Linked DNA regions of Skermanella rosea. The protein of the gene in region 1 interacts with the protein of each later gene in a pairwise test. Links are inferred from orthologs where the notes say so. Each region holds a gene or a part of one and is shown on either strand. Other genes may lie near its edges. The genes, in order: JL101_RS03190 and dnaE.

Region 1 (3,271 bases):
GCCGCGACGGTCTGGACCTGCGACCTGACCCACGGCTACATCGACATCAACGGCAGCTACCGGAGCTGAGCCGAAGGTGACGCTTCTTCCGGGTGGATCCCCATGAACTGCTTCGACCCCGACTCGACTCCCGAGCCCGGCAAGCCGGTGCTTCTGGTGGTCGCGGCGGCCCTGGTCGATCCGGACGGCCGCGTCCTCCTGGCCCAGCGGCCGGAGGGCAAGGCCCTCGCCGGCCTGTGGGAGTTCCCCGGGGGCAAGGTCCATGAGGGCGAGAGCCCGGAATACGCGCTGGTCCGCGAACTGCGGGAGGAGCTGGGGATCGAGACGGCGGGAAGCTGCCTCGCCCCCTTCACCTTCGCCTCGCACCGCTACGAGAGCTTCCACCTGCTGATGCCGCTCTATGTCTGCCGCGTCTGGCAGGGCACGGTCGCCCCGCTGGAAGGCCAGTCCCTGGCCTGGGTGCGGCCCAACGACATGGGCAAATACCCCATGCCCCCGGCCGACAAGCCCCTGGTCGCGATGCTGCGGGACCTGCTGTAGGGTAACGGCATTTCATCCGCACAAGGTGCTCTTGGTTTGTAGGAGATCACGATGGGCATCAACGCGCGATACAGCGATGCCAGGACCGAACTGACCGAGCGTGTGACCTTCAGCCGGGAGGAGGCGGAGCGCGCCTTGAGGAACAGGATCCGCAAAGGCGACCTGTCGGTCATCGATTATCTGACGAAGCACAAGGGCTACCGGGAAGAGCACGCGCAGGCTCTCGAACCGAAGTTCCGCGCGGCGATCCGCGGGGTCGAAGCGCCATAATCCCTGTACGGGGGAAGGGCGTCCGGGCGGCATAGCCCATCGACCCGCCGGGTTCGATCGGCTAAGTTCCCGCCTCCCGTGTCCACAGAAGCGCCCGATCCCATCATGACCGCCAAAGTCGGCAACCCTCTCTTCCGCGACATGCCCACCACCGTGTTCGAGGTGATGTCGCAACTGGCCCTCAAGCATCAGGCGATCAATCTGGGGCAGGGATTTCCCGACGACCGCGGCCCGGCCGACGTTCTCCGGGCGGCGGCCGACGCGCTGCTGGACGGCTACAACCAGTACCCCTCGATGATGGGAACGCCGGAGCTGCGCCAAGCCGTCGCCGCCCACGCCCGCCGGTTCTACGGGCTGGAGGTGGACTGGGCGCGCGAGGTCCTGGTGACCTCCGGCGCCACCGAGGCGCTGGGCGCCTGCCTGCTGGGGCTGATCGAGCCGGGCGACGAGGTCGTCCTGTTCGAGCCGATGTACGACAGCTACCTGCCCATCATCCGGCTGGCCGGCGGCATCCCCCGCATCGTGACGCTGAAGGCGCCGGACTGGAGCTTCACCCGCGAGGACCTGGAGCGGGTGTTCGGCCCGAAGACCAAGGCGCTGGTGCTCAACAACCCGCTGAACCCCGTGGGCAAGGTCTATTCCCGCGCCGAGCTGGAGCTGATCGGCGAGTTCATGCGGCGCTTCGACGCGTACGCGGTCTGCGACGAGGTGTACGAGCACCTTGTCTTCGACGGCGCCCGCCACATCCCGCTGATCACCATCCCGGGATTGCGCGACCGCTGCCTGCGGGTCGGCTCGGCCGGCAAGACCTTCTCCCTGACCGGGTGGAAGATCGGCTACGTGACCGGCGCGCCCGAGCTGCTCCAGCCCGTCGCCAAGGCGCACCAGTTCATGACCTTCACGACCGCGCCCAACCTCCAGGCCGGGGTCGCCTACGGCCTCGCCAAGGAGGAGGCGTACTTCACCGGCCTCGCCACCTCGATGCAGGCCAAGCGCGACCGGCTGGCGGCGGGCCTGCGCGAGGCCGGGCTGTCGGTGCTGCACAGCGGCGGCACCTATTTCCTGATCGCCGACATTTCCTCCACCGGATTCGATGGCGACGACGTGGCGTTCTGCCTGAACCTGACGGAGGCGGCCGGCGTCACCGCGATCCCGGTCAGCGCCTTCTTCGCGGAAAGCCCGGTGCGCAACTTCATCCGCTTCTGCTTCTGCAAGCAGGATGCGCTGCTGGACGAGGCCGTCGCCCGGCTCAAGCGCTATTTCTGAGGCAATTGTATAGAACTTGCGCCATAATCCGGCGCCATGCTCCAGCAGGCGCCGCTCGGCGCCTGCTGGTTATTCATGTCGGCATCGGGGTTTGTCGTTTCATGCGCATACTGCGTCCGTTCGGGCTCGCTCTCGCCGTGGCCCTTGGGTGTTCGACGGCCGCTCCGGCACAGCAACCCGCACCGGAACCGATCCCCGAAACGCCGCCCTTCGGCGTCGCCGGGGTCGAGGTCCTGGCGGAACGCGACGTTCCCCAGGCCTGCTTCACCTTCACCCGCCCGCTGGAGAAATCCTCCCCGACCGACTACGCCGCGCAGGTCGAGGTCGAGCCGCCCGTGCGCGTGACCGCGGTCGCCCGCGGCGCCACCCTCTGCCTGGAAGGACTGGACCACGGCGCCGGATACGGCGTGACGCTGAAGCGGGGGCTGCCGGGAGCCGGCGGGGCGGCGCTGGGGGAAGCCGCGCGCTACGACGTGGCGGTGCCGGACCGCAAGCCCGTGCTGGCCTTCCGGGGCGCCGGCTACGTCCTGCCCCAGGTCGGCGCCGAGGGGCTGCCGCTGCGCACCGTCAACGTCGCCCGAGCCCGGCTCCAGGTGCTGCGGATCGAGGATCGGTCCCTGGTCGAGCAGATCCATTACGGGCGGATCAGCCAGGCCCTGACCGAGCTGGACGTCGGCGGCATCGTGGAGCGGAGCGGCACCCAGGTCTGGCAGGGCGAGATGGCGATCGGCGACCGGCGGAACCAGGCCGTCGTCACGCCCTTCCCGGTGGAGGCGGTCATCGGCGCCTCGGGCGGCGCGCTGAAGCCGGGCGTCTATCTCGCCGTCGCGGGCAACGCCGACCGCGAAGGCGAATCGTGGGAGGCCAAGGCGACCCAGTGGTTCGTCGTCTCCGACCTGGGGCTGACCACCTTCGCGGGGGAGGACGGGCTGCTGGTGTTCGCCCGCAGCCTGACCACCGCCGAACCCGTGCCGGGGGTCGAGCTCCGCCTGCTGGCGCGCAGCAACGCCGAACTGGGCAAGCTCGCGACCGGGCCGGACGGCATCGCCCGCTTCCCGCGCGAGGCCCTGCGCGGCACCGGCGGCGGCGCGCCCCAGGCGGTCTTCGCCTATGGCGCGTCCGGCGACATGGCGTTCCTGGACGTGGCCGCCGCGACCGACCCGTCGGAACGCGCCGGCCCCGGCGCCGACGCGTC
Region 2 (4,303 bases), 1.7 Mb from region 1 along the record:
CGTCAGCATGCCGCCGAGCCAGCGGTGGTTGACATAGTACTGGCCGCAGCGCGAAGCGGAGTCGGCGACCTTCTCCTGAGCCTGACGCTTGGTGCCGACGAACAGAACGCGCCCGCCGCCCGCCACCACGTCGCGGACCGCGGTCATGGCGCGGTGCAGCATCGGGACGGTCTGCTCGAGGTCGATGATGTGGACGCCGTTGCGCACGCCGAAAATGTACGGCTGCATCTTCGGGTTCCAGCGGCGGGTGTGGTGGCCGAAATGGACGCCGGCTTCCAGGAGCTGGCGCATGGTGAATGAAGGCATCGGCATGGAAAACAGTCCTTTTCCGGTTGCTCCGCCGCGGGCGTGGTCCACGAGATGTGAACACCGGAGCGGGCCGCCGGCCTATGGACCGATGGACCGCAAGCCCGCGTGAGGTTTTGCGACGGGCGATAGATAGCCCGGCGCCCCGCGTTTGGCAACCATATCCGCATGCATCAGGCGGGGCATGCCCCGGCGAAACGCCTAAAGATCGAGCACGTCCGCGACGCCGGGAATCGCCTTGATCGCGGCCCTGCCCTTCGCCGACACGGCATAGGCCCCGGGGAGCGCGATCTCGGCTTCCCGCATGCCGCCGACATCGACCAGGATCGATATCTTGCCGCGGCCCCGCCCGATCTGGTCCAGGATGTTGCGCAGATGCGGTGCCGCTTCCGGCTGGCTGAGGATGATCTGCAGTCCCTCGGCGGCGCGGGCGACCTCGTCCTCCAGCGGCTTCACGTCGTGGCAGGTCAGCCGCATGTCCTCGCCCATCACCTGCACGTCGACCATCAGGACCACGCTCTTGCCCGGCTCCAGCAACTCCCGCGAGGTCGCCAGCAGCTCCGAGAACAGGGTCACCTCGTAGACGCCCGTGGAGTCCGACAGGCTGACGAAGGCGAAGCGGTTGCCGCTCTTGGCGACCCGCTCCTGACGGTTGATCACCACGCCCGCCATGGGGAACCGGGTCGAGCCGCCGCCGGTCGCCTTCTTGAGCAGATCGGCGGAGTTCACCACCCGCAGGCGCGACAGCGGCTTGGCGAAGCCGTCGAGCGGATGGGCCGACAGGTAGAAGCCGATCGCGTTGAATTCGTGGGCCAGCCGGTCCAGCTGGTCCCAATCGGCCACCTTGGGCAGGTCGGGCACCTTCAGCGTCACCCCGCCCCCGCCGCCGAACAGGCTGGACTGCCCGCTCTCCCGTTCGGCCGCCGCGGCCTGGGCATAGCGGATCAGCGTCTCGATGCCGCCATGGACCTGCCGGCGGTTGCCGTTCAGGCTGTCGAAGGCGCCGGCGCAGGTCAGGTTCTCCAACTGGCGCTTGTTGATCACCTTGGTGTCCAGCCGGCGGGCGAGGTCGAACAGGTCCGTATAGCGGCCGCCCTCGTTCCTTTGGCTCACCACCGCCTCCATGGCGGGCATGCCGACGCCCTTGACGGCGGCCAGGGCGTAGCGGATCGCCCGCTCGCCGTCGGGCAGCAGCTCCACCCGGAAAACCGGGTTCGACTTGTTGATGTCGGGGGTCAGCAGGCGGATCTTGAGGCGGACCAGTTCCTGCCGGAAGGTGTTCAGCTTGTCGGTGTTGCCCAGGTCGAGCGTCATGGACGCCGCCAGGAACTCCACCGGGTAATTGGCCTTCAGATAGGCGGTCTGGTAGGCGACCAGCGCATAGGCGGCGGCGTGGGACTTGTTGAAGCCGTAACCCGCGAACTTGTTCACCTGGTCGAAGATCAGGCCCGCCTGCTCACCGTCGACTCCCTTGCCGACGGCACCGTCGATGAACAGCTTGCGCTGGGCGTCCATCTCGGCCTGGATCTTCTTGCCCATGGCGCGGCGCAGCAGGTCGGCGCCGCCGAGCGAGTAGCCGGACAGCACCTGGGCGATCTGCATGACCTGTTCCTGGTAGATCATGATCCCGAAGGTGTCCTTCAGGATCGGCTCCAGCCAGGGATGCATGTAGTCCGGCTCCTTCTCTCCGTTCTTCACCGCGATGTAGGTCGGGATGTTGTCCATCGGGCCGGGACGGTAGAGCGAGACCAGCGCGATGATGTCGTCGAACCGGTTCGGCTTGAGGCGGCGCAGCACGTCGCGCATGCCAGAGCTTTCAAGCTGGAACACGCCGGTCGTCTCGCCGCGCGACATCATCTCGTACGTCCTGACGTCGTCGAGCGGCAGGTTCGACAGGTCGATGACGTCGCCGCGCTCGGTGATCAGCTCCACCGCGCGCTGGAGGACGGTGAGGGTCTTCAGGCCGAGGAAGTCGAACTTCACCAGCCCGGCCTGCTCGACATACTTCATGTTGAACTGGGTGACCGGCATGTCCGAGCGCGGGTCGCGGTAGAGCGGCACCAGCTGGTCCAGCGGGCGGTCGCCGATCACCACGCCGGCCGCGTGGGTCGAGGCGTGGCGGAACAGTCCTTCCAGGCGAAGCGCTATCTCGATCAGGCGCTTGACGGTTTCGTCCGAATCCCGGGCCTGCTGAAGCATCGGCTCGCCCTCGATCGCCTGTCCCAGGGTCACGGGATTGGCCGGATTGTTGGGCACCAGCTTGCAGATCTTGTCGACCTGCCCATAGGGCATCTGGAGCACCCGGCCGACGTCGCGCAGCACGGCGCGCGCCTGGAGCTTACCGAAGGTGATGATCTGGGCGACCCGGTCGTGGCCGTAATAGCCCTGCACGTAGCGGATCACCTCGTCCCGGCGGTCCTGGCAGAAGTCGATGTCGAAGTCTGGCATCGACACGCGCTCGGGGTTCAGGAACCGCTCGAACAGCAGGCCGAAGCGCAGGGGATCCAGGTCGGTGATGGTCAGCGACCACGCCACGACCGAGCCGGCGCCCGAGCCGCGGCCCGGCCCGACCGGGATTTCGTGGCGCTTAGCCCACTTGATGAAGTCCGAGACGATCAGGAAGTAGCCGGGAAACTTCATGTTCTCGATCACGTTCAACTCGAAGTCGAGCCGTTCGCGATAGGTCTTCTCGGTTTCCGCGCGCTGTTCTGCCGTCATCTCGGGCGTGAAGACCTGCTTTTCGAGCCGCCAGGTCAGGCCCTCGTGGGCTTGGTGGCGCAGTTCTTCCGGCTCGGTCCTGCCGCCCTCGGCCGCAGCCTGGAAGGCGGGCAGGATCGGCTTGATCGGCTTCAGCAGGTAGCTGCAGCGCCGCGCGATCACCAGGGTGTTGTCCACCGCCTCCGGCAGGTCGGCGAACAGCTCGCGCATCTCGGCGGCCGTCTTGAACCGGTGCTCCGGCGTCAGGCGCCGCCTTTCCGCCTCGACCACGTAGGAGCCCTCGGCGATGCAGAGCAGCGCGTCGTGGGCCTCGTACATGTCCTCCGTCGAGAAGAAGCAGTCGTTGGTCGCCACCAGCGGCAGGTCCAGGTCATAGGCCAGGTCGACCAGATCCGGCTCGATGCGATCCTCGACCTCCAGCCCGTGGCGCATCAGCTCGACATAGAGCCGGCCGGGGAACAGGCGGCGCAGCTGCTCGGCGACGTCGCGCGCGGCGGGCTTGTGCCCCTCGGCGAACAGGCGTCCGACCGATCCGGACGGTCCGCCGGACAGGGCGATCAGCCCGTCGGTGAAGCCTTCGAGATCCTGCAGGGCGATCTGGGGCGCCGAGGTCGGATCCCCCTCCATGAAGGCCTTGCTGATCAGCTTCGTCAGGTTTTGGTAGCCGGTCTCGGACTGCACCAGGAGGGCGAGCTGGTCGGGCATGTTCACGCCCTTCCCGACCGGCTTGCCGCCGCCGTTCGCGGCCGGCCCCATGCGCCGGATACCGAGCTGGCAACCGAGAATGGGCTGCACGCCGGCGTCCATGGCTGCCAGGGAAAATTCCAGTGCGCCGAACAAGTTGCCGGTGTCGGTGACCGCGACCGCCGGCATCTCCTGCTTCTGGCAGATCTTGACCAGCTCCTTGATCTTGATCGCTCCTTCGGAGAGCGAATAGGCGGAGTGGACGCGCAGGTGGACGAAGTCGGCGATCGGCATCGGATGCTGTACTCGGGAGGCGGAGTGTGTCGGGCGCCCAGCATGCCAAGCCGGAGCCCCGGCGTCATGCGCAACTTTCTCTTGACGCCGAGTATCGGCCCGCCTGGCGGATGGAACCCGGCACGGGAGTGACGGCAAGGCAACAGATAATCTGCCGGGCATTGCGGACAGGTCGGGAGCGGTCCTGTCGGGCCGTTCAGCAGCCGCCAATCCCAGCGGTGCCCGGACACGAGGGTCCTGATCGGTGTTCCGACATACAGAAGACCCCTGATGCTGCTGCAGGCTCTTGCCAGCCTCGCCC

Evidence for each region.
Region 2: the proteins of JL101_RS03190 (region 1) and dnaE interact in binary tests that used the Escherichia coli proteins (3 or more experiments, as listed by UniProt). The link is inferred for Skermanella rosea from one-to-one orthologs.

What each region holds. Positions count from the first base shown.
Region 1 is NZ_CP086111.1:682,895-686,165, forward strand. What follows is about bases 32-2,995. They hold JL101_RS03190 (aminotransferase), read left to right. Parts: upstream 32-915; coding sequence 916-2,076; downstream 2,077-2,995. Other genes in these bases: argJ (bifunctional glutamate N-acetyltransferase/amino-acid acetyltransferase ArgJ), read left to right, coding at 32-69; JL101_RS03180 ((deoxy)nucleoside triphosphate pyrophosphohydrolase), read left to right, coding at 103-540; JL101_RS03185 (hypothetical protein), read left to right, coding at 592-810; JL101_RS03195 (alpha-2-macroglobulin family protein), read left to right, coding at 2,178-2,995. In the rest of the region: more of argJ, read left to right, coding at 1-31; more of JL101_RS03195, read left to right, coding at 2,996-3,271. UniProt on the Escherichia coli protein: Shows aminotransferase activity with methionine and histidine as substrates, and to a lesser extent also with phenylalanine.
Region 2 is NZ_CP086111.1:2,346,819-2,351,121, reverse strand. Bases 308-4,303 are described here. They hold dnaE (DNA polymerase III subunit alpha), read right to left. Parts: upstream 4,003-4,303; coding sequence 508-4,002; downstream 308-507. Other genes in these bases: rpsB (30S ribosomal protein S2), read right to left, coding at 308-312. In the rest of the region: more of rpsB, read right to left, coding at 1-307. UniProt on the Escherichia coli protein: DNA polymerase III is a complex, multichain enzyme responsible for most of the replicative synthesis in bacteria. This DNA polymerase also exhibits 3' to 5' exonuclease activity. The alpha chain is the DNA polymerase catalytic subunit.